Regions from separate parts of the Pseudomonas sp. HP_01 genome, predicted to be linked through region 1. Evidence: predicted binding sites of a transcription regulator. Region 1 holds the regulator's gene; the other holds the start of a gene.

Region 1 (10,850 bases):
TAGCGCGATCAAAGAGTACCAACTGACGCAACTCAGGCGAGATGGTCCCAAGGTCCGGTCTCAGCCATGCAGAGATCAGCCCTTGGAGCGAGGTATCATAAAGTTCGGCATTGCGTTGGACGTCAGCATCGATAAGCTGCACGACGTTGTTCGCCGCACGCACGGAGGCTTCGTTGGCGCTGCCCAGCTCCCTGAACAGCAGCCACGCAACGATTGCCATAATCGCCATGACCGCCAGAACGCTGCCCAGAAGGAGCATCTTCTCGGACCCCGACCTGCTCCTTCGCACAAACGTCCGCGTGAATGACAGTGGCATCGCTCATCTCTGACGGTAATGGACGCGTCGCCCAGGCGTAAGCTTATTCGCCTTCGTCAAACTTGTTGTTGATCAGCTCCACCAGTCCCGCCAGCGCGGCCTCGGCGTCTTCACCTTCGGTAGCCAGATGAATCAGGGTGCCCTTGCCGGCAGCGAGCATCATGACGGCCATGATGCTTTTGCCATCGACCATGGTTTCCGGCGTGCGGCCAACCCTGATCTGACACGGGTACTTGCCGGCGACACCCACGAACTTGGCGGCGGCCCGGGCGTGCAGACCCAGCTTGTTGATGATGGTGATTTCTAGAGCGGGCATCGCGATGGAGGTCCTTTCAGCTTAGGTCGCGGTGGCGGACCTGAACATTCTTGAGCGATTGCTGCAGCACCTGACCCAGACGTTCTGTCAGGTAGACGGAGCGGTGGTGTCCGCCGGTGCAGCCAATGGCGATAGTGACGTAGGCGCGGTTGCTGGCGGCGAAGCGCGGCAACCACTTGTTGAGGTACGCAAAGATGTCCTGGAACATCTCTTCGACGTCCGGCTGAGCTGCAAGGTAATCGGCAACCGGCTTGTCGAGGCCCGACTGCTCGCGCAGCTCCGGTTTCCAGTACGGATTGGGCAGGCAGCGCACGTCGAACACCAGGTCGGCGTCCACGGGCATGCCGCGCTTGAAGCCGAAGGATTCGATGAGGAAGGCGGTGCCCGGCTCGGGTTTGTTCAGCAGGCGCAGTTTAAGAATGTCGCGCAGCTGGTAGAGATTCAGGTGCGTGGTGTCGACCGTCAGATCAGCCAGGTCGATGATCGGACCGAGCAGGGTTTTCTCGTCACGAATCGCCTCGGCCAGCGAGCGTGTTGCCGTGCTCAGCGGGTGACGACGTCGGGTCTCGGAAAAACGCTTGAGCAGGGTTGCTTCATCGGCATCGAGAAACAGCACGTCGCACTGGATATGGCGGGCGCGAACTTCGGCGAGCATGCGCGGGAATCGTGTCAGGTGACTGGGCAGGTTGCGCGCATCAATCGAGACAGCTAATAAAGGCTCAGCCAGCTCGGTGTTGATCAGCGCGCGCTCGGCCAGCTCAGGGAGCAGGCCGGCGGGAAGATTGTCGACACAGTAGAAGCCGCTGTCTTCAAGGACATCGAGGGCCGTGCTCTTGCCGGAGCCGGAGCGGCCGCTGACGATGATCATGCGCATGATCAGTGACCGTTCTGGACGTCGAGCACGACGTTGTAGAGCTCTTCGCCTGTCTTGGCGCCGCGCAGGCGCTTACGCACCTCGGCCTGATCAAGCATGCTGGCGATCTGGCGCAGCAGTTCGAGATGGGCATCGGTGGCCGCTTCCGGGACCAGCAGCACAAAAAGCAGGTCAACCGGTGCGCCGTCAATGGCGTCGAAATCTATGGGTTTCTCGAGATGCAGCACGGCGCTGACGGGCGTTGAACAGCCCTTCAGCCTACAGTGGGGAATGGCGATGCCATTGCCGAATCCGGTAGAACCGAGCTTTTCACGGGCAGTAAGACTTTCAAACATCACCTGCTCATCAAGATCAGGCACCTGCTTGCTGATCACGTTGGCGATCTTTTGGAGTACGGCTTTTTTGCTGCCGCCTGGCACGTTCACGAGGGAACGGCCAGGGGTCAGGATATTTTCAAGTCGGATCATGAGTGGGGAGTGTCAGCGAGCAGTCGCGCCTTGCAGCAGACTTTGCTGTTTTTCCTTATGTTTTTTGAGTTGGCGGTCAAGCTTGTCGGCAAGCAGGTCAATGGCTGCATACATGTCGTCGTGTTCGGCGTTGGCAACCACTTCAGCGCCAGGAACATGCAGGGTGGCTTCGATTTTCTGCTTGAGCTTCTCGACCTCCATCGTGACCTGCACATTCGTGATCTTGTCAAAGTGGCGTTCCAGTCGGGCGAGCTTCTCGCCGATGTAGGTACGCAGAGGTTCGGTCACTTCCAGCTGGTGTCCACTGATGTTGACTTGCATACAGCTTCTCCTTCGTTGCCAGTGCATTAAGAGGCAGGCGTAATGCCTGCCACTGAAACACTTTGACGTGTGGCCTTTACATCAGCCGCTTGCGTTCGCTGGACGGCGAAATCCCAAGGGATTCGCGGTACTTGGCGACTGTGCGACGGGCCACTTGAATGCCTTGTGCTTCCAGTAAACCAGCGATCTTGCTGTCACTCAACGGCTTTTTCTGATTTTCCGCGGCGACCAGTTTTTTGATGATCGCGCGAATCGCCGTGGACGAGCATTCGCCGCCTTCGGAGGTGCTGACGTGGCTGGAAAAGAAATATTTGAGTTCGTAGATCCCGCGCGGGGTGTGCATGAATTTCTGCGTGGTCACCCGGGAAATCGTCGATTCGTGCATGCCGACCGCTTCGGCGATGTCATGCAGAACCAGCGGCTTCATGGCCTCGTCGCCGTACTCGAGGAAGCCGCGCTGGTGTTCGACGATTTGCGTGGCCACCTTCATCAGCGTCTCGTTGCGGCTCTGCAGGCTTTTGATGAACCAGCGGGCTTCCTGCAGTTGATTGCGCATGAAGGTGTTGTCGGCACTGGTATCGGCGCGACGCACGAATCCTGCGTATTGCGGATTGACCCGCAGGCGCGGCACGGATTCCTGGTTCAGCTCCACCAGCCAGCGCTCGTTGTCCTTGCGCACAATGACGTCAGGCACGACGTATTCAGCTTCACTGGACTCGATCTGTGAGCCGGGCCGCGGGTTGAGGCTCTGGACCAGCTCAATGACCTGACGCAGGTCGTCTTCCTTGAGCTTCATGCGGCGCATCAGTTGCGCATAGTCGCGGCTGCCCAGCAGGTCGATGTATTCGCTGACCAGCTTCTGGGCTTCCGCCAGCCACCTGGTTTTGGCCGGCAACTGGCGAAGCTGCAGCAGGAGGCATTCACTCAGGTTGCGAGCGCCGATGCCGGCAGGCTCGAACTGCTGGATGCGGTGCAGAACGGCTTCTATCTCATCCAGCTCGATATCGAGTTCGGGATCGAATGCGTCGAGCAATTCTTCAAGTGTTTCGTCGAGGTAGCCCTGGTTGTTGATGCAGTCGATCAGGGTCACGGCGATCAGGCGATCGGTGTCGGACATCGGCGCCAGGTTGAGCTGCCAGAGCAGGTGGCTTTGCAGGCTCTCGCCAACAGAAGTGCGGGTGGTGAAATCCCACTCGTCATCGTCATTGCTGGGCAGGCTGCTGGCGCTGGTTTGATAGACGTCTTCCCACGCGGTGTCGACGGGCAGCTCGTTGGGGATGCGCTCGTTCCAGTCGCCCTCATCCAGATTGTCGACGGTAGGCGCCGATTCCTGATAGGTGGGCTCCTGAACATCAGCGTTGGGCTTTTGCTCTACGTTATCCGCCAAGGGGTCGGCATTGTCGAAATCGTCGCCTTCCTCCTGCCGTTCCAGCATCGGGTTCGACTCCAGCGCCTCCTGAATCTCCTGTTGGAGATCCAGCGTCGACAGCTGAAGCAAGCGGATTGCCTGTTGCAGCTGAGGCGTCATCGTCAGCTGCTGGCCCATTCTCAAGACTAGCGAAGGTTTCATGGCAGGGCTTAACACCTTATTCGCCGGCGCACTGCGCGCCATTTACTACCAGGGCGCCGATGGCGCCAACTTAAGCAAATTATATGCCTGAAGCTGGAGGGTTTGCCTAGAGTGTGATGACAATTAAAAAACGAGGTCGGCGATAGCGCGCGCTGCGGGGCACCGCACGACCTCATGTCATCACTGCGGTTACAGGCGGAACTCGTGACCCAGATACACTTCCTTGACCAACTGGTTGGCCAGGATGGATTCGGCGTCGCCTTCGGCAATTAGCTGCCCATCGTTGACGATGTAGGCGGTTTCGCAGATATCCAGCGTTTCACGCACGTTGTGGTCGGTGATCAGCACGCCGATCCCTTTGGCCTTGAGGTGGTGAATGATCTGCTTGATGTCGCCTACGGAAATAGGGTCGACACCGGCGAAGGGTTCGTCGAGCAGAATGAATTTCGGCGAAGTGGCGAGGGCGCGTGCGATTTCCACACGGCGACGTTCACCACCCGACAGGCTCATCCCCAGGTTGTCGCGAATGTGGGTGATGTGGAATTCCTGCAGCAGGCTCTCCAGCTCCTTGCGGCGGGCAGCGCGATCGAGCTCGTTGCGGGTCTCCAGGATCGCCATGATGTTGTCCGAGACGGAGAGCTTGCGGAAGATCGATGCTTCCTGTGGCAGGTAGCCAATACCGGCGCGTGCGCGGCCGTGCATCGGCTGGTGGCTGACGTCCTGGTCGTCGATCAGGACGCGACCCTGATCCGCCTGAACCAGGCCGACGATCATGTAGAAGCAGGTGGTCTTGCCGGCGCCGTTGGGGCCGAGCAGGCCGACGATCTGGCCGCTCTCGATGGACAGGCTGACGTCACGTACGACCTGGCGGCTTTTATAGGCCTTGGCCAGGTGTTGGGCTTTCAGCGTTGCCATTACTGGGCCTTCTGCTGGTCGGTTTTCTTTTTCGGCTGGATGACCATGTCGATGCGAGGGCGTGGGGCGGTGACCTTGGTGCCATTGGCACGACCGGCGTTCACGACCTGCTTGACGGTGTCATAGACGATTTTCTCGCCTTCGGACGTGTTGCCGTCGTTGACTACTTTGGCCTTGTCGATCAGCACGATGCGGTTCTGGGCCGCGAAGTACTGGATGGTAACGCCCCAGGCCTGAACGATCGGCTTGTCCACCGATGGCTTCTGCTCGTAGTAAGCCAGGTTGCCCACGGACGTAAACACGTCCACGTCGCCTTGCGGTGTACGGGTGATGGTCACGGTGTTGCCGGTGATCTTCATCGTGCCCTGGGTGATGATGACATTGCCTTTGTAAGTGGCGATGCCTTGCTTGTCGTCCAGTTGCGCGTCATCCGACTGAATGTGGATGGGTTGATCGCGATCCGTCGGCAGAGACCAGGCGCTCGCGCTTCCCAGTGCTGCGCCCAGGCCGAGCAAAAAAGGAAGGGTTTTAACGAGCCTCATACTGTCCTCTTACGTTGGATAGCAGGTTCATCCTGCTTTCTTTCAGATACGCTTTCATACCCGTGCCGGTCGTTACACCGCCAAGGCCGTCGATTCTAACGGGTTGGGCAGTCTCCGCATATTGCTTCTGCGGGAATACAGTCATGCGGCTGCTGGTGATGATGGTGGTACGGTTCTTTTCGTCGGTGCGGTTGATGCGCACCGAGTCGATCAGCTCGACGTGATCACCCCCCGGCGACACTTCGGCGCGAACGCTCTGTACGTGCCACGGGAAGGTCGAGCCGCGATACATCTGCAGCACCGGCGTGGTCATCAGGGTGACGTCGGTGGCTTTCAAGTGCTCGACCTTGTCGGCGGTCATGTCGTACTGCATGGTCCCGTCGGGCAGGTACTGAATGCTGTGGGCGTTGGTCGCATAGTAATCGACAGCGCTTTCATCCACGGCAGCCTTGGGTTGATCGAGGAAGCTTTCCGGACTGATGTTCCAGTAGCCGACCGCTGCCAGCAGCAGTGCCAGCACACCGAACAGCAGAAACGTACGAAACTTTTTGCTCAGCATAAATGCACTTCTATAGGTAGGCGGCGTGAGCCGCTTCGAGGTTGCCCTGAGCTTTCAGGATCAACTCGCAGAATTCGCGGGCAGCGCCTTCGCCGCCACGTGCCTGGGTGGTGCCATGGGCGTGCTCGCGAACAAAGCCGGCAGCGTTGGCAACGGCCATGCCCAGACCGACCCGGCGAATGACCGGCAGGTCGGGCAAATCGTCACCCAGATACGCGACGTGCTCGTAGCTTAGATTCAGTTGTTGCAAAAGCTCGTCGAGAACCACGAGTTTGTCTTCGCGGCCCTGATAAAGATGTGCGATGCCGAGGTTCTTCGCGCGCCGCTCAACCACGGGCGTCTTGCGCCCGCTGATGATGGCTGTCGTCACGCCCGAGTTGATGAGCATCTTGATGCCCTGGCCGTCGAGGGTGTTGAACGTCTTGAACTCGCTGCCGTCTTCGAGGAAATACAGGCGCCCATCGGTCAGTACGCCATCGACATCGAAGATGGCCAGTTTGATGTTCTTGCCGCGTTGCATCAGGTCATTCATATCGGCGCTCATTTACATGACTCCTGCGCGGAGCAGGTCTTGAAGGTTGAACGCGCCAACCGGGCGATCGTTCTCGTCGACCACGATGAGTGCGCCGATCTTGTTGTCTTCCATGATTTTCAGGGCTTCGGCCGCCAGCATTTCCGGGCGCACGGTCTTGCCGTGGACGGTCATCACTTCATCGATGCTGGCCTGGCGTATGTCGATCGGGCGATCCAGCGTGCGACGCAAATCACCGTCCGTGAAGATACCGGCAAGGCGGCCATCGCTCTCGATAATGGCCGTCATGCCCAGCCCCTTGCGGGTCATTTCCATCAGCGAGTCGCGAAGCGGCGTGCCCCGCGCAACCTGCGGGAGGTCGACGCCAGTGTGCATGACATGCTCGACCTTCAACAGCAGCCGACGACCCAGCGCACCGCCCGGGTGGGAAAAGGCGAAGTCTTCGGCGGTGAAGCCTCTGGCGTCCAGTAGCGCAACGGCCAGGGCGTCGCCCATGACCAGCGCCGCCGTGGTGGAGGAGGTGGGCGCCAGATTCAGCGGGCAGGCTTCTTTTTCGACCCGCGCATTGAGGTTGACGTCTGCGGCCTTGGCCAGCGTTGACTCCGGGTTGCCGGTCAGGCTGATCATCTTGATGCCCAGGCGCTTGATCAAAGGCAGCAATGTGACGATCTCGGCTGTCGTACCCGAATTGGACAGGGCAAGGATGATGTCGGCGCTGGTGATCATGCCCATGTCGCCGTGGCTGGCCTCGGCCGGGTGCACAAAAAACGAAGGGGTGCCGGTGCTGGCAAGGGTGGCAGCGATCTTCTTGCCGATATGCCCGGACTTGCCCATACCGACCACGACCACGCGGCCCTGGCTGCCCAGAATCATGTCGCACGCGCTGACGAAATCGGCATTGATGTGCGCAAGCAAACCTTCCACTGCTTCTATTTCAAGGCGGATGGTGCTCTGTGCCGATTCAATCAGATTGCGCGCATTGGACATATCGGAAGGGGTCGCTTGGTCAAAAGCCGGGGATTATAGCGGCAATGTTCAAAAGCCTCACGCTTCATCGTTGCTGTTTGTTTAATGAAAGGGCGCGTCCTTCAGCAACTGAGTGATAACGGCTGACGATGGGTACGAAATTTCCACGCCGTCCTTAATGCCGTTCTTTGTTTGCGACTTGACGCGTTGGAGCTTGGGCGGCGTGCGACAGCGGTGGTATAGTCCGCCGCTTGTTCGGCCCCTCCATAAGTGTGTCGTTCGTCAAGAACGCGGCATCTGAGAGACAGGTTGCATCGCAAGGAGTTTAGATGAGTGCCGATAACGCCTACGCGGTCGAGCTGAAGGGCGTTTCCTTCAAGCGCGGTGCGCGCAGCATCTTCAATAATGTGGACATCCGCATCCCCCGGGGCAAAGTCACCGGCATCATGGGACCGTCGGGCAGTGGTAAAACAACACTGCTGCGGTTGATGGGCGCACAACTGCGTCCAAGCGCGGGTGAAGTCTGGGTCAATGGCCAGAATTTGCCAAAGCTTTCGCGCAGCGATCTGTTCGATGCGCGCAAGCAGATGGGCGTGCTCTTTCAGAGCGGCGCACTGTTCACCGATCTCGACGTTTTCGAAAACGTGGCGTTCCCGCTGCGGGTTCACACCAAGCTGCCTGAAGACATGATCCGCGACATCGTTCTGCTCAAGCTGCAGGCGGTGGGGCTTCGTGGCGCAGTCGACTTGATGCCCGACGAGCTGTCGGGTGGCATGAAGCGCCGTGTTGCACTGGCGCGCGCCATCGCGCTGGATCCCCAGATTCTCATGTACGACGAACCCTTCGTGGGCCAGGACCCTATCGCCATGGGCGTGCTGGTTCGGCTGATCCGGCTGCTCAATGATGCGCTGGGCATCACCAGTATCGTGGTGTCCCACGACCTCGCCGAGACCGCGAGTATTGCCGACTATCTCTATGTCGTCGGCGATGGTCAGGTGCTGGGGCAGGGCACACCGCAGGAACTGATGCAGTCGGATAACCCTCGTATACGTCAGTTCATGACGGGTGATCCCGACGGGCCGGTGCCTTTCCATTATCCGGCGCCGGATTATCGCGACGATCTTTTGGGGAAGCGCTGATGCGCAGAAAGTCTTTAATGGATCGCGTACGCCTGATGGGGCGTTCGACGATCGATATAGTTGCAGTGCTGGGTCGTTCAGGGATTTTTCTGGTTCATGCGTTGCTCGGGCGCGGCGGAATCGGTGGTGGCTTCCAGCTGCTCCTTCGTCAGCTGCACTCGGTGGGCGTCATGTCACTGGCCATTATCGTCGTATCCGGCGTATTTATCGGCATGGTGCTGGCGCTGCAAGGCTTCAGCATTCTCGCCAAATATGGCTCCGAACAGGCCGTGGGGCAGATGGTTGCCCTGACGTTGCTGCGTGAACTCGGCCCGGTCGTTACCGCTCTATTGTTCGCCGGCCGTGCAGGCTCTGCGCTCACCGCTGAAATCGGCAACATGAAATCGACCGAGCAGTTGTCCAGCCTCGAGATGATTGGCGTCGATCCGCTCAAATACATCGTCGCGCCGCGTCTCTGGGCAGGCTTCATTTCGCTTCCGGTTCTGGCGCTGATTTTCAGCGTGGTGGGCATTTGGGGTGGTTCATGGGTGGCGGTCGACTGGCTGGGCGTTTACGAAGGCTCCTTCTGGGCCAACATGCAGAACAGCGTTTCGTTTACCGATGATGTACTCAACGGTGTCATCAAGAGCGTCGTGTTCGCTTTTGTCGTCACCTGGATTGCCGTGTTTCAGGGCTATGACTGCGAGCCCACGTCCGAAGGGATCAGTCGCGCCACGACCAAGACCGTGGTCTACGCCTCATTGGCCGTACTGGGCCTGGACTTTATTATGACCGCCTTGATGTTTGGAGACTTCTGATGCAAAACCGCACCCTCGAAACCGGTGTAGGCCTGTTTCTGCTGGCCGGGATCCTGGCTTTGCTCCTGCTCGCCCTGCGCGTCAGCGGTCTGAGCGCCAGCGCCAACACCGACACTTATAAACTTTACGCAAATTTCGACAATATCGCCGGTTTGACTGTCAGAGCGAAAGTGACCATGGCCGGTGTGAACATTGGCAAGGTCACTGCAATCGATCTGGATCACGATACCTTCACAGGGCGCGTGACGATGGAAGTGAACAAGCGGGTCAACAACCTGCCTTCGGATTCCACGGCTTCCATTCTGACCGCAGGCCTGCTGGGTGAAAAATACATCGGCATCAGTGTCGGTGGCGATGACCAACTGTTGAAAGACGGCGGCACCATCCATGACACCCAGTCCTCGTTGGTACTCGAAGACCTGATCGGTAAATTCCTGCTCAATTCAGTGGGCAAAGACGCCAAATGAGGAGTTTTTTCATGATCTCGATTCTGCGCCGTGGCCTTCTGGTGCTGCTGGCCGCCCTGCCTTTGTTTGCCAATGCAGCGGCGTCCGATGCTTCCGCCCACGACCTGGTTGATCGCACCACCAAGCAATTGCTGGCTGACCTGTCCGCCAACAAGGAAACCTACAAGTCCAATCCGCAAGCCTTTTACGATGCACTTAACGGCATCGTTGGCCCGGTCATCGACGCTGACGGCATCTCCAAAAGCATCATGACCGTGAAGTATTCGCGCAATGCGTCCCCGGCGCAGATGCAACGCTTCCAGGAAAACTTCAAGCGCAGCCTGATTCAGTTCTATGGCAACGCGCTGCTTGAGTACAACAACCAGGGCATCACTGTGTCCCCTGCCAAGCAGGAAGGTGCTGATCGCACCTCCGTCGACATGTCGGTCAAAGGCAACAATGGCGCGGTCTACCCTGTTTCCTACACCCTCGTCAAAATCGGCGGTGAGTGGAAAGTGCGTAACGTGATCATCAACGGCATCAATATCGGCAAGCTGTTCCGCGATCAGTTCGCTGACGCCATGCAGCGCAACGGTAACGACCTGGACAAAACCATCGACGGCTGGGCTGGCGAAGTCGCCAAGGCCAAGCAGACCTCGGAAGCCTCCAGCGACAAGGTTGTCAAATGAGTCAAGCGTCCGTCACTGCCGCTGGCGGCGGAGAGCTGATGCTCTCCGGCGTGATCGACTATCGGACCGGCCCCGCCTTGCGTGAGCAGGGCGCGGCGCTGATCAAGGCAAGCACTGCTCCGGCGCTGACACTGGATTGCTCCGGTGTCGAAAAGTCCAGCAGTGTCGGCCTTTCATTGCTCCTCGCCTTCATGCGGGATGCTCAGGCGGCGGGCAAGTCAGCCACCGTCCGGGCGTTGCCAGAAGACATGCAGGAAATCGCCAAAGTCTCTGAGTTGACCGAGCTGTTGCAGCACCATTAATTGCTTTCATCGATCAAGCCCCTCGTCCGTCCCTTGCAAAGTAGGGTTCGCAACGAGAGGGCTTTTTTGTATGATGGCCGACCCGCGCGCGTAGGGCGC
Region 2 (10,850 bases), on a different contig from region 1:
CGAGTCCCGCACGATTGGCGGGCAGACCCAGGCTGGTCATCAGCTGGGTACGTCGGCGTCCATGCTGCTCGAGCACGATCACCAGCGCCTGTTTCTGCGCCAGGATGTGTTCCATCTCGACCATATTGCGCCCGTGAAGCGCCACTGACTCGGCCTTCAGGATGTCCAGCAGATGCCGGGTTGGCGCAATGTCGTCCGTGATCAGTTGAAGCAATGTAGTGTCTTGCATCGCATGCCCTGGTGTTTAAGCGTCCAGAAGCCCCTGCGCAGACCTGGGGCTAGCGCTGGGCTTCGAAGTTAAGCAGTTTGCTAGCAACACGATTGCTGTCGACCTTATAGCTGCCGTCGGCGATCGCCTGCTTCAACTCAGCCACACGGGCGCTGTTGACGACAGGCTGATCACGCAACGAATCACTGATCTTCTGCAACTGTTGAGCTTCGCTGCTCAAATGTACTGCCTCACCACTGCCGGGCACGCTCGAGGTGCCGCTGACCGCTGCCGTAGCTTCGGTTTTGCTGGCTTCCTTGGTGCTGGCAGTACGTGTTGTACCGCCAACGGGAGTGGAGCTATTCAAACGATTGAAGTCGATGACCATGATTGAAAAACCTCTGGGTTCTAGGACGCTTGCCTTGGTTTCGGCCATACCCGGAATAACTTTAGGGCTCGCGCGAAAACAGTCTCGAATGGACGTCGCGCGGAGCACTGGGGTTCCGAGTGTAGGAAAAGCGCAAGCGCAGCGCCAGAGGTCTTACCTATACATGTCAGTTACATAGCGACCTCAACTTGCCCGGGCGCAACGATGTTGGCCTTGATCACCCGTTGTGAATTCAGGTTCTTCACCCGTATTTGCTCGTTGAAACCGCCGTCGGACAGGGCTTCGCCCGGCATCCGCACGCTCATCGAACCACTGCGAGCGCTGATCACGACTTGGTCGCCCTTATGGACCATTTGGGGTTGATCGAGGTGGACGGGCGTCAGGATCTGGTCGATGACCGTTGGTCGGACAACTTTTTGCCCGACTGCCTGATCGACCGAATCAAGGAAGCCCTGCCCCAGTTGGCTCACGTCACGTTCGCGCAGCGCTACATCGTTTTCGGTCACGATCGCGTCGCGCTTCATTGGCCGTACGGCCGTGACCACATTGCGGTAAAGATGTACCTGGGCCGGTACGAACACTGTCCACGGTGAGGCGCCTTCACAGCGCACTTTGACGGTGACGCGGCCGATGGGCTGGGCCGGGCTTTCCAGTGAGGCTGTCAAATCCTTGTCACACAGCGGCATGCGCATACGCGGATCCAGCTGTTTGACTTCGATCTCATAGCGGCCGGCGGTTTGGTTGGTCGCCATATAGTCTTCAACTGTGAATTCAAGAAAGCCCTGGGTCACGCCGATAAGTGTTTCAGGCAGGGTCATGTTGTCTGCGCGGCTGAGGCTGGCGGCACACAACAGACACAGCGCAACCAGCACGCAGAGAAAGCTGCGGGTTGCGGGGGCCAGGCGTCGGGATACTGTCGTTTGTGTGTTCATGATGAGTAAATAGCAAGGCCCGTGCCGCTTACCGATCCGGTAGCGCAATTGGTCGTTTTGGGAGGAGTGGTTCATGGCTGGTGTGATGGATTCAGTAAACCAGCGCACTCAACTGGTAGGGCAGAACCGCCTTGAACTGTTGCTGTTCCGGTTGGACGGCAAGCAGTTGTATGGGATCAACGTGTTCAAGGTAAAAGAGGTGCTTCAGTGCCCGAAACTTACCCATATGCCCAAATCCAGTCCGATTGTGCGCGGTGTGGCAAGTATTCGTGGCGGGACCATCCCGATCCTCGATCTGGCATTGGCGACCGGCGGCAAGCCGTTGTCTGACATTGCCAATTCCTTCGTGATCATCACGGAGTACAACACCAAGATTCAGGGCTTCCTGGTGCACGCGGTGGAACGCATCGTCAACATGAACTGGGAAGACATTCATCCGCCACCCAAGGGTACGGGGCGCGACCACTACCTGACGGCGGTGACGCGTCTCGACAATCAGTTGGTGGAGATCATCGACGTAGAGAAGATCCTCGCCGAAGTGGCGCCGGTCTCCGAGAACATCTCCGTGGGTGTGGTTACGGCTGAGGTGCAGCACAAGGCGCTCTCGCTGCGTGTGTTGACGGTCGATGATTCCTCCGTGGCGCGCAAACAGGTCACGCGTTGCCTGCAAACCGTCGGCGTGGAAGTCACGGCGTTGAATGACGGTCGTCAGGCACTGGATTTCCTGCGCAAACTGGTGGAAGAAGGCAAGAAACCGGAAGAAGAATTCCTGATGATGATCTCCGACATTGAAATGCCGGAGATGGATGGCTATACCCTCACTGCGGAGATTCGCAGCGACCCGCGCATGCAGAAGTTGCACATCGTGTTGCACACGTCGCTGTCGGGCGTGTTCAACCAGGCGATGGTCAAGAAGGTCGGCGCTGATGATTTCCTGGCCAAGTTCCGGCCGGATGATCTGGCGGCGAGGGTAGTAGATCGTATCAAGGCGGCGGATATCAGCTGAGGAGGGATTTTCCTCCTTGCTGTTCACATGATTTGAGGGGCGGCATGTCTACAGGTAATTTGGATTTTGATCAGTTCCGGGTATTCCTGGAAAAGGCCTGTGGCATTTTGCTGGGTGAAAATAAACAGTATCTGGTCTCCAGCCGCCTCAACAAGTTGATGGAACAGCAGTCCATCAAGTCGTTGAGTGAGCTGATCCAGCGTATCCAGACCCAGCCGCGCAGTGGTTTGCGCGAGCAGGTGGTCGATGCGATGACGACCAACGAGACGTTGTGGTTTCGCGATACGTACCCCTTCGAGGTGCTGAAGAACAAGGTTTTGCCGGAGGCGATGAAGGCCAGCCCCAACCAGCGTTTGCGGATCTGGTCGGCGGCATGTTCTTCGGGGCAGGAACCGTATTCGCTGTCGATGTCGATCGATGAGTTCGAGCGCAGTAACCCGGGGCAGTTGAAGTCGGGTGTGCAGATTGTGGCGACGGATTTGTCGGGTTTGATGTTGAACAATTGCAAAACGGGTGAGTACGACAGTCTGGCGATCGGCCGGGGTTTGTCGCCGGATCGTCTGCAGCGTTTCTTCGATCAGAAGACGCCAGGGCGCTGGACGGTGAAGGCGCCGATCAAGAGCCGTGTGGAGTTCCGGTCGTTCAATCTGTTGGACAGTTATGCGGCGTTGGGCAAGTTCGATATCGTGTTTTGTCGCAACGTGCTGATTTATTTTTCGGCGGAGGTGAAGAAGGATATTTTGCTGCGCATTCATTCGACGTTGAAGCCGGGGGGGTATTTGTTCCTGGGCGCGTCGGAGGCCTTGAACGGGTTGCCCGATCATTATCAGATGGTGCAGTGCAGTCCCGGGATTATTTATCAGGCCAAGTGATTGGCTGCTCTTTCGCTTTATTAGAACCCGCTTAGGCGGGTTTTTTTATGTTGTGTTGGCGCTTGGATTTTTGGCAGCGGGTTAATTGTGGTGGCGCTGAGTTTGGTCTGCCTAATGGCAGACATTTCGCCTTCGGCGAGTTACTTGGAAACATTTTTAAGGGGACTGATTTATTTACAGCGCTTCACCGTAAATCAATCTGTCCCCGAGTGCGCGGTGCGGCTTATTACAGCAAGGTCAAGAGCATCTGCCTCACGGCAGACATTTCGCCTTCGGCGAGTTACTTGGAAAAGCACCCCAAGTAACCAAGGGTGCTTGCTCCTGGTTGGGCCCTTCGTTCCTCAGGGTTCCTTCACTTCGGTCTCGCTCCGTGGGCCCGCGCCGAACGGGCATCCATGCCCTGACGGCGCTCTCGCCGCATCCATGCGGCTCGGCCCACTGCGCGAGACCTGCGTTCAGCCTGCACCCAAGTCGCGATTGGCGGTGACTGGACCTTTTGTGTACGAAGATCAAAAGCACATCTAAAGCAGATCAAGAGCAGATCAAGAGCAGATCAAGAGCAGATCAAGAGCTTCCCGGCTAAAGCCAGTCCTACAGGTATTCGCGCACGGTCAGTGGGACCGGCTTTAGCCGGGAAGCCTTTGATCTGCTCTTGATCTTCATGCACAGCCAGCGCAGACGACACGAATCGCGACTTTGGTGCCGGCCTAACGCAGACGACGCGCAGTGGGCCGAGCGGCATGGATGCCGCGAGAGCGCCGTCAGGACATGGATGTCCGTTCGGCGCGGGCCCACGGAGCGTCGTCGGAGTGAGGGTATCCCGACGGAGGAGGGACCTAACCAGGAGCAAGCACCTTTGGTTACTTGGGGTGCTTTTCCAAGTAACTCGCCGAAGGCGAAACAGTCTGCCCCTAGGCAGACGCTGTTGATCTTGATCTTCCGCGCTGACGCTGACGCGCAATACGGCAAAAAAACGGCACCGCTCTTGCCGCTTTCCTCCCAATGAGCGGAAATCCCTTGCCGCTTTTCTGTCATCCCTCCTCACCAACACCCTGCAGCCCCCGTAAACCCGTGCTTTCAGAAAGTGGCACACACCTTGCTATAACTCCTGCACGTACATCTGGTCAGCCCTCAAAGGTCCCGACATGAGCATCAGTTTTGAAAACGCCCTCGGCATCCACGAAAAAGCACTCAACTTCCGCGCCCAGCGTGCCGAAGTGCTGGCCAACAACATCACCAACGCCGACACCCCCAACTACAAGGCGCGTGACCTCGACTTCTCCAAAGTCCTGGCCGCCGAAAGCGACAAAAGCAAAAACGGCCACTTCGCCCTCGACATGACCAACAACCGTCACATCGAAGCCGAAGGCATGAGCGATGGCGAAGCCAGCCTGCTCTACCGCACCCCGTCGCAGCCGTCGCTGGATCAGAACACCGTCGACTCCCAAGTCGAAAATGCCAACTACGCCGAAAACGCCATCGGTTTTCAGGCCAGCTTCACCTTGCTCAACAGCAAATTCAAAGGGCTGGTTGCAGCCCTGCGCGGAGAGTAATCCATGTCCCTGTCCAGTGTTTTCAATATTGCCGGTAGCGGCATGAGTGCCCAGAACACCCGCCTCAACACCGTGGCCAGCAACATCGCCAACGCCGAAACCGTGTCCTCCAGCATGGACAAGACCTATCGCGCCCGCCATCCGGTGTTCGCCACAGTCTTCCAGGGCCAGGAAGCCGGCGGCAGCGCATCGCTGTTCGAAGACCAGGGCCAGGCCGGCACCGGCGTACAGGTTTCCGGCATCATCGAAGACGCCTCCAACCTCGAAGCACGTTACGAGCCAAATCACCCGTCAGCCGACAAGAACGGCTACGTGTATTACCCGAACGTCAACGTCGTCAACGAGATGGCCGACATGATCTCGGCCAGCCGTTCGTTCCAGACCAATGCGGAAATCATGAACACCGCGAAAACAATGATGCAGAAGGTCCTGACCCTGGGTCAGTGATAAAGGGCGAAATCCATGACGGTCTCAAACACAGACGCTACCTCGTCGTTCCTCAAAGGGCTGCAAAGCACGACCCCCGGGACCACAGGCACTAGCACTAAATCCAGCACCAGCAGCCTCACCGGCTCAAGTTCCCTGGGCAAGGATTCGTTCCTGCAGTTGCTGGTCACGCAGATGCAGAACCAGAACCCGCTGGATCCTCAGGACAACAGCGAGTTCGTGGCGCAGCTGGCCCAGTTCAGCAGCCTGGAAACCATGCAGAACCTGAGCACCTCGGTTGACTCGATCAGCACCATGTATCAGTCGTCCCAGGCGTTGCAGGCTTCTTCGCTGGTCGGCCGCTCGGTGACCGTGGACGCCGGTTCGACCTACGTCGACACCAGCAAGGCGATGACAGGTTCGGTGGTGTTGCCATCGTCCAGCGCCGACACCACGGTGAAGATCTACGACAGCACCGGTACCAACGTCGTGCGCACCATCGACCTGGGTACTCAGGCCGCCGGCACCACATCCTTTAGCTGGGATGGCCTGGACGACAGCGGCGCGGCGGCGGCAGCGGGCAACTACAGCTTCGTCGCCAACGGCAAGCTGGACGGTAAGGGCACTCAGCTGAGCACCTACCTGCCGGCGACAGTGAACAGCGTAACCATGGGCACAACGGGCTCTGACATGACGTTGAACCTCGCCGGCGGCACCCAGGTGGCACTGGCAAAAATCAAGCAAATCGGAATTTAGAGCCGACTAGACGGCGCAGGAGTTAAATCATGTCTTTCAATGTTGGTCTTAGTGGGCTCTACGCGGCAAACAAAAGTCTCGACGTCACCGGCAACAACATTGCCAACGTCGCGACCACCGGTTTCAAATCTTCCCGTGCGGAGTTTGCAGACCAGTACGCCCAGTCAATTCGCGGCACCTCCGGCACTTCCAATACCGGTAGCGGCGTTTACACCGCCGCCGTTTCACAGCAGTTCACCCAGGGCACGCTGAACACCGGTACCGGGCGCAGTCTGGATCTGGCGATCAACGGCAACGGCTTCTTCATGATGAGCAACAACGGCGAGAAGCTTTACACCCGCGCCGGCGCATTTCACACCGATTCCGATGGCTACATCGTCAACGAGGCGGGCAACAATCTCCAGGGCTACAGCGTTGACGGTCAGGGCAATGTCGCCACGGGCGTGCTGAGCAACCTGCGTGTCGACTCCTCAAACCTGGCGCCGAAAAGCACCAGTTTGATCACCGTCGCCTCCAACCTGAACTCTTCGTCCACCGTCCCGACCGTTGCGACGTTCTCGCCGTCGGACACCAGCAGCTACACCACGACCTACAGCACGCCTATGTACGACAGTCAGGGTAACCAGCACACCCTCGACCAGTATTTCGCGAAGACGGGCACCAATACCTGGACCATGTACAGCCTGGTGGATGGCCGCAGCATCAACGATCCAACGTCCACCAAGCCTGACGCCACAGCCGTGACCTTCGATTCGTCGGGTGGCTTGATCACCAGCGGCACCGGTAGCCCGGACACCACCAACTCGCCCAACGTGAGCATTGGTACGGACGGTGTTTTCTCCCTCAATAACTGGGTGCCGGCTGCCAAGACTACCGTTGGCAGTACCACCACCTGGGCGAGTAACGGCGCGGCTGCCAACGCGGGCGGGATCAAGCTCAACATGCTGGCGACCACCCAGACCAACGCGGTGTCGGGTGCAATCAACAAGACCCAGGACGGCTACGCCACCGGCCAGATCACGGCGATGAACATCGACGCCACCGGCAACATGTTCGCGACCTACACCAACGGTCAGTCGAAGGTCATCGGTCAGGTGTCGCTGACCAACTTCGCCAACGTCCAGGGCCTGTCCCCGGCAGGCGGCACCGCCTGGCGCGAATCGTCGGCATCGGGCATTCCGGTCACCGGCGCGCCGCAGTCGGGTACGCTGGGTTACCTGACCGGGCAGGCGCTGGAAGAATCCAACGTCGACCTGACCGGCGAGCTGGTCAACCTGATCAAGGCGCAAAGCAACTACCAGGCGAACGCCAAGACCATTTCGACACAAAGCACCATCATGCAGACCACCATTCAGATGACCTGATAACGGTCGCTGGACACGGTCAATGAAGCCCCTCTCTGAGGGGCTTTTTTTATGGCTTTTTTTTGACTGAAATATCGAGAGCCATCCCACTCTACAACTGGAAACTTCCTACTTTCGTCTTTGCGAGAATCAAGTCCGCTGACAAATAAATGCCATTGCGCGGGGCCGTTTACGGGGCCGTTCGATTGCATTCCTTTGCCCGCGAACTTCGATGCATTGACGAGCGTGTCGTTTAGCAACGACTCAGGGAGTGTTCATGTCATTCAACACAGCGGTTTCAGGTTTGCACGCGGCGCACAAACGCATGGAAGTGGCCGGCAACAACATCGCCAACGTCCACACGTCCGGTTTCAAATCCTCTCGCGCCGAATTCTCGGCGGTGTATTCCTCATCCATGCTCGGCGGCAGCCGCACAGCCTCAGGGGATGGGGTGCAAGTGGCCAACGTCTCGCAGAACTTCGCGCCCGGCGGGGTCATCACCAGCGAGGGGCGGGCGCTCGACATGCGCATTCAGGGCAACGGTTTCTTTGTCATGAGTGACGCCGGTTCCATCAGTTACGGCCGGTCAGGGGCATTCATCAAGGATGCGAAGAATTTTGTCGTCGACGCCCACGGCAGTCGCTTGCAGGGTTATGGGATTACCGATGACGGGAAAGTGATCACCGGCGTTCGCACGGATTTGAAAATTGATTCGGCAGGCATGTCGCCCAAAGCCACCGGCAAAATGGAGCAGACCCTCAACCTGAATGCGGCGTCGGCGTCACTCGGCGCTCTTCCGCGCTTCGATCCCGGCGACCCGACCACCTTCACCCGGGTAACCGGGCGGGTAATTCAGGACGCCGGCGTTCCGCCACAGGATCACGAGCTCAAGCAATATTTCGTCAAGACCGAGGACAATAACTGGACGTCGTACATTCTCGTCGACGGCGTTAACCCGCTGGATCCCACCAGTAACGCCCCGCTGGAGATCGGTTTGCAGGTGTCTGCGGCCGGCAAGCTTTCACTCACCGGCCCGACGGCGGCGGTCAAGATGATTTCCGACACCGAGTTGGAGCTGCAGACCTGGCGCCCGGCGATCAACGTCAACGGCACCTGGACCGCCAGCCCCGCGCCGTCTCCAGGACCGATCTCACTGCCGCTGGTCGATAGCGGTCTGCCCGTGCTGGACCCGGCCGATCCGCTCATGCCGCGGCCCGTGCCGACCTTCAATCCGTCTGACATCACCACCTTCACCAAGGCGTCCACCTACGGCGTTTTCGACAGCCTGGGCATGCGCCACGAGATGACCCAGTACTTTGTCAAAGACGGCAGCAACAGCTGGAAGATGCATACGCTGATTGACGGGCGCAACCCGCAGGATCCGACCAGCACGGCGCCGTCGACGGCGAGCATGCTGTTTGACTCAGGCGGCTCGTTGCAATCGCTGATCGGCAGTCAGTGGCTGACCGCCGCCAACAACACCCTGACCCTCGAAGGCTGGGTGCCGGCCAAACCGCTGGACGGCAACAAGCCGGGCGGGCGGTGGGGTGCGAATGGCGCGGTGGGAAATGCCGACGGGATTGTCATGGACTTCAGCAAGACCACTCAGCACAACGCCGCCACCGGCAGCAGCAACATCGTCATCGACGGCCATGCGGCAGGGCAGGCCACCCAATTGACGATCGACAAGAGCGGCATGCTGATGATCGGCTTCAGCAATGGCCTGCACCGCAACGTGGGTCAGGTCATGCTCGCCAGCTTCGCCAACAATCAAGGGCTGCAGCCGGTGAGCGACACGCGCTGGGTCGAAACCCTGGCCTCGGGAGTCGCCAATTACGACACGCCGGGTGTCGGCACCTTGGGCAGCGTTATCGGGCACTCGCTGGAGGGCTCCAACGTCACGTTGACCAATGAGCTGGTCGAGCTGATCCAGGCGCAGACGGCGTATCAGGCCAACTCGAAAACCCTGTCGACGGAGGCGGAACTGATGCAGACGCTGATACGCGCGACCTGATCCGGGATTTAGCGTGGACGCGAATGTGTGACCGGCTTTAGCGGGGAAGGCGGTGTGTCAGGCGATGGATCTGTCACAGATAGGCCGCCTTCGCGGGCAAGCGCGCTCCTACAGTGGATCTCGGCAAGGCACAAATTTTTTGGCGTACCCGAAATCCGTAGCCGGCTTGCTGGCGAAGGCGGCGTTTCAGGCGATTGATTCGTCACAGGCAAACCGCCTTCGCGGGCAAGCGCGCTCCTACAGTGGATCTCGGCAAGCCACAAATTTTGTGGAAGACACAGAATCCGTAGGAGCCGGCTTGCTAGGGAAGGCGGTGTGTCAGGCGATGGATCTGTCACAGATACACCGCCTTCGCGGGCAAGCGCGCTCCTACAGTGGATCTCGGCAAGCCACAAATTTTGTGGAGGACACAGAATCCGTAGGGGCCGGCTTGCTGGCGAAGGCGGCGTGTCAGGCGATTGATCTGTCACAGACACACCGCTTTCGCGAGCAAGCTCACTCCTACAGTGGATCTCGGCAAGCCACAAATTTTGTGGAGGACACAGAATCCGTAGGGGCCGGCTTGCTGGCGAAGGCGGTGTGTCAGGCGATGGATCTGTCACAGATACACCGCCTTCGCGGGCAAGCGCGCTCCTACAGTGGATATCGGCAAGCCACAAATTTTGTGGAGGAGACAGAATCGGTAGGGATCGGCTTGCTGGCGAAGGCGGCGTGTCAGGCGATTGATTCGTGTCAGGCAAACCGCCTTCGCGAGCAAGCTCACTCCTACATTTGATCGTCGTCCGGCTCGGAATCTGCACAAGGTCAGGCACGGTTTTGGTCTGCGCTAAATTCTGCGGACGCTGCGGAACCTGTAGGAGTGAGCTTGCTCGCGATCTGGCGCGCAGCGGCAGTAAAACCGGTACGTGAGGCGTGTCAGGCGTTGCCAGGGCGTCAGGTTTACTGCCGCTGCGCGCCAGGTCGCGGGACAAGCCGCGCTCCTACTAAAGCAGCGCCCTTTAAATCGAACAATCCGACTTCACATACGCGGCGCTGATCCTTGTCCAGCCTTCGCCGGGGCTGGTCTGGGCGCAGACCGTGCGGTGGGCGCCTTGCCAGAGGAAATAGGGCGCCGGCGCTGCCCAAATGGCAAACGAGCTGGCAACCAGTGTGAGGAGTAGGGCGATGCGCAGACCCATGACAGTTTTCCGTGGCGACTGAAGCGAATTCACAAAACGCTGCAAGTTTCGCACCCCGATGGAAAGTTTTCTGGCGCTCGTTGCCGTCGATTTGCAGGAAACCGGCAGTCTGCTGTCGCGCGGCGGCGCAAACCGGATCCCGGTCCGCCAAATGCTGCCGGAATCATTGAAGAA

Evidence for each region. Region 1 encodes sigma-54, which starts transcription at its own class of promoters, with help from an activator protein. Its sites were predicted from a motif close to ANTGGCATNNANNTTGCTNT; they were not measured.
Region 2: flgB (flagellar basal body rod protein FlgB) is a predicted target of sigma-54. The motif match lies at 4,490-4,509, and genes of this name have one in related genera.

Annotation. Positions count from the first base shown of each region.
Region 1 covers NZ_JBTOPV010000033.1:7,917-18,766, forward strand. Annotated here, with positions in the region: gene ACYAR8_RS17270 (sensor domain-containing diguanylate cyclase) at 1-259, opposite strand, end outside; gene ACYAR8_RS17275 (HPr family phosphocarrier protein) at 360-632, opposite strand; gene rapZ (RNase adapter RapZ) at 649-1,506, opposite strand; gene ptsN (PTS IIA-like nitrogen regulatory protein PtsN) at 1,509-1,973, opposite strand; gene hpf (ribosome hibernation-promoting factor, HPF/YfiA family) at 1,986-2,294, opposite strand; gene ACYAR8_RS17295 (RNA polymerase factor sigma-54) at 2,371-3,864, opposite strand; gene lptB (LPS export ABC transporter ATP-binding protein) at 4,054-4,779, opposite strand; gene lptA (lipopolysaccharide transport periplasmic protein LptA) at 4,779-5,321, opposite strand; gene lptC (LPS export ABC transporter periplasmic protein LptC) at 5,308-5,880, opposite strand; gene ACYAR8_RS17315 (KdsC family phosphatase) at 5,891-6,424, opposite strand; gene ACYAR8_RS17320 (KpsF/GutQ family sugar-phosphate isomerase) at 6,425-7,399, opposite strand; gene ACYAR8_RS17325 (ATP-binding cassette domain-containing protein) at 7,708-8,517, shown strand; gene mlaE (lipid asymmetry maintenance ABC transporter permease subunit MlaE) at 8,517-9,314, shown strand; gene mlaD (outer membrane lipid asymmetry maintenance protein MlaD) at 9,314-9,781, shown strand; gene ACYAR8_RS17340 (MlaC/ttg2D family ABC transporter substrate-binding protein) at 9,793-10,449, shown strand; gene ACYAR8_RS17345 (STAS domain-containing protein) at 10,446-10,751, shown strand.
Region 2 covers NZ_JBTOPV010000008.1:97,499-108,348, forward strand. Annotated here, with positions in the region: gene ACYAR8_RS06905 (flagella synthesis protein FlgN) at 1-229, opposite strand, end outside; gene flgM (flagellar biosynthesis anti-sigma factor FlgM) at 279-596, opposite strand; gene flgA (flagellar basal body P-ring formation chaperone FlgA) at 767-1,528, opposite strand; gene ACYAR8_RS06920 (chemotaxis protein CheV) at 1,602-2,534, shown strand; gene cheR (protein-glutamate O-methyltransferase CheR) at 2,579-3,406, shown strand; gene flgB (flagellar basal body rod protein FlgB) at 4,552-4,959, shown strand; gene flgC (flagellar basal body rod protein FlgC) at 4,963-5,406, shown strand; gene ACYAR8_RS06940 (flagellar hook assembly protein FlgD) at 5,422-6,141, shown strand; gene flgE (flagellar hook protein FlgE) at 6,171-7,505, shown strand; gene ACYAR8_RS06950 (flagellar hook protein FlgE) at 7,762-9,498, shown strand; gene ACYAR8_RS06955 (hypothetical protein) at 10,497-10,676, opposite strand.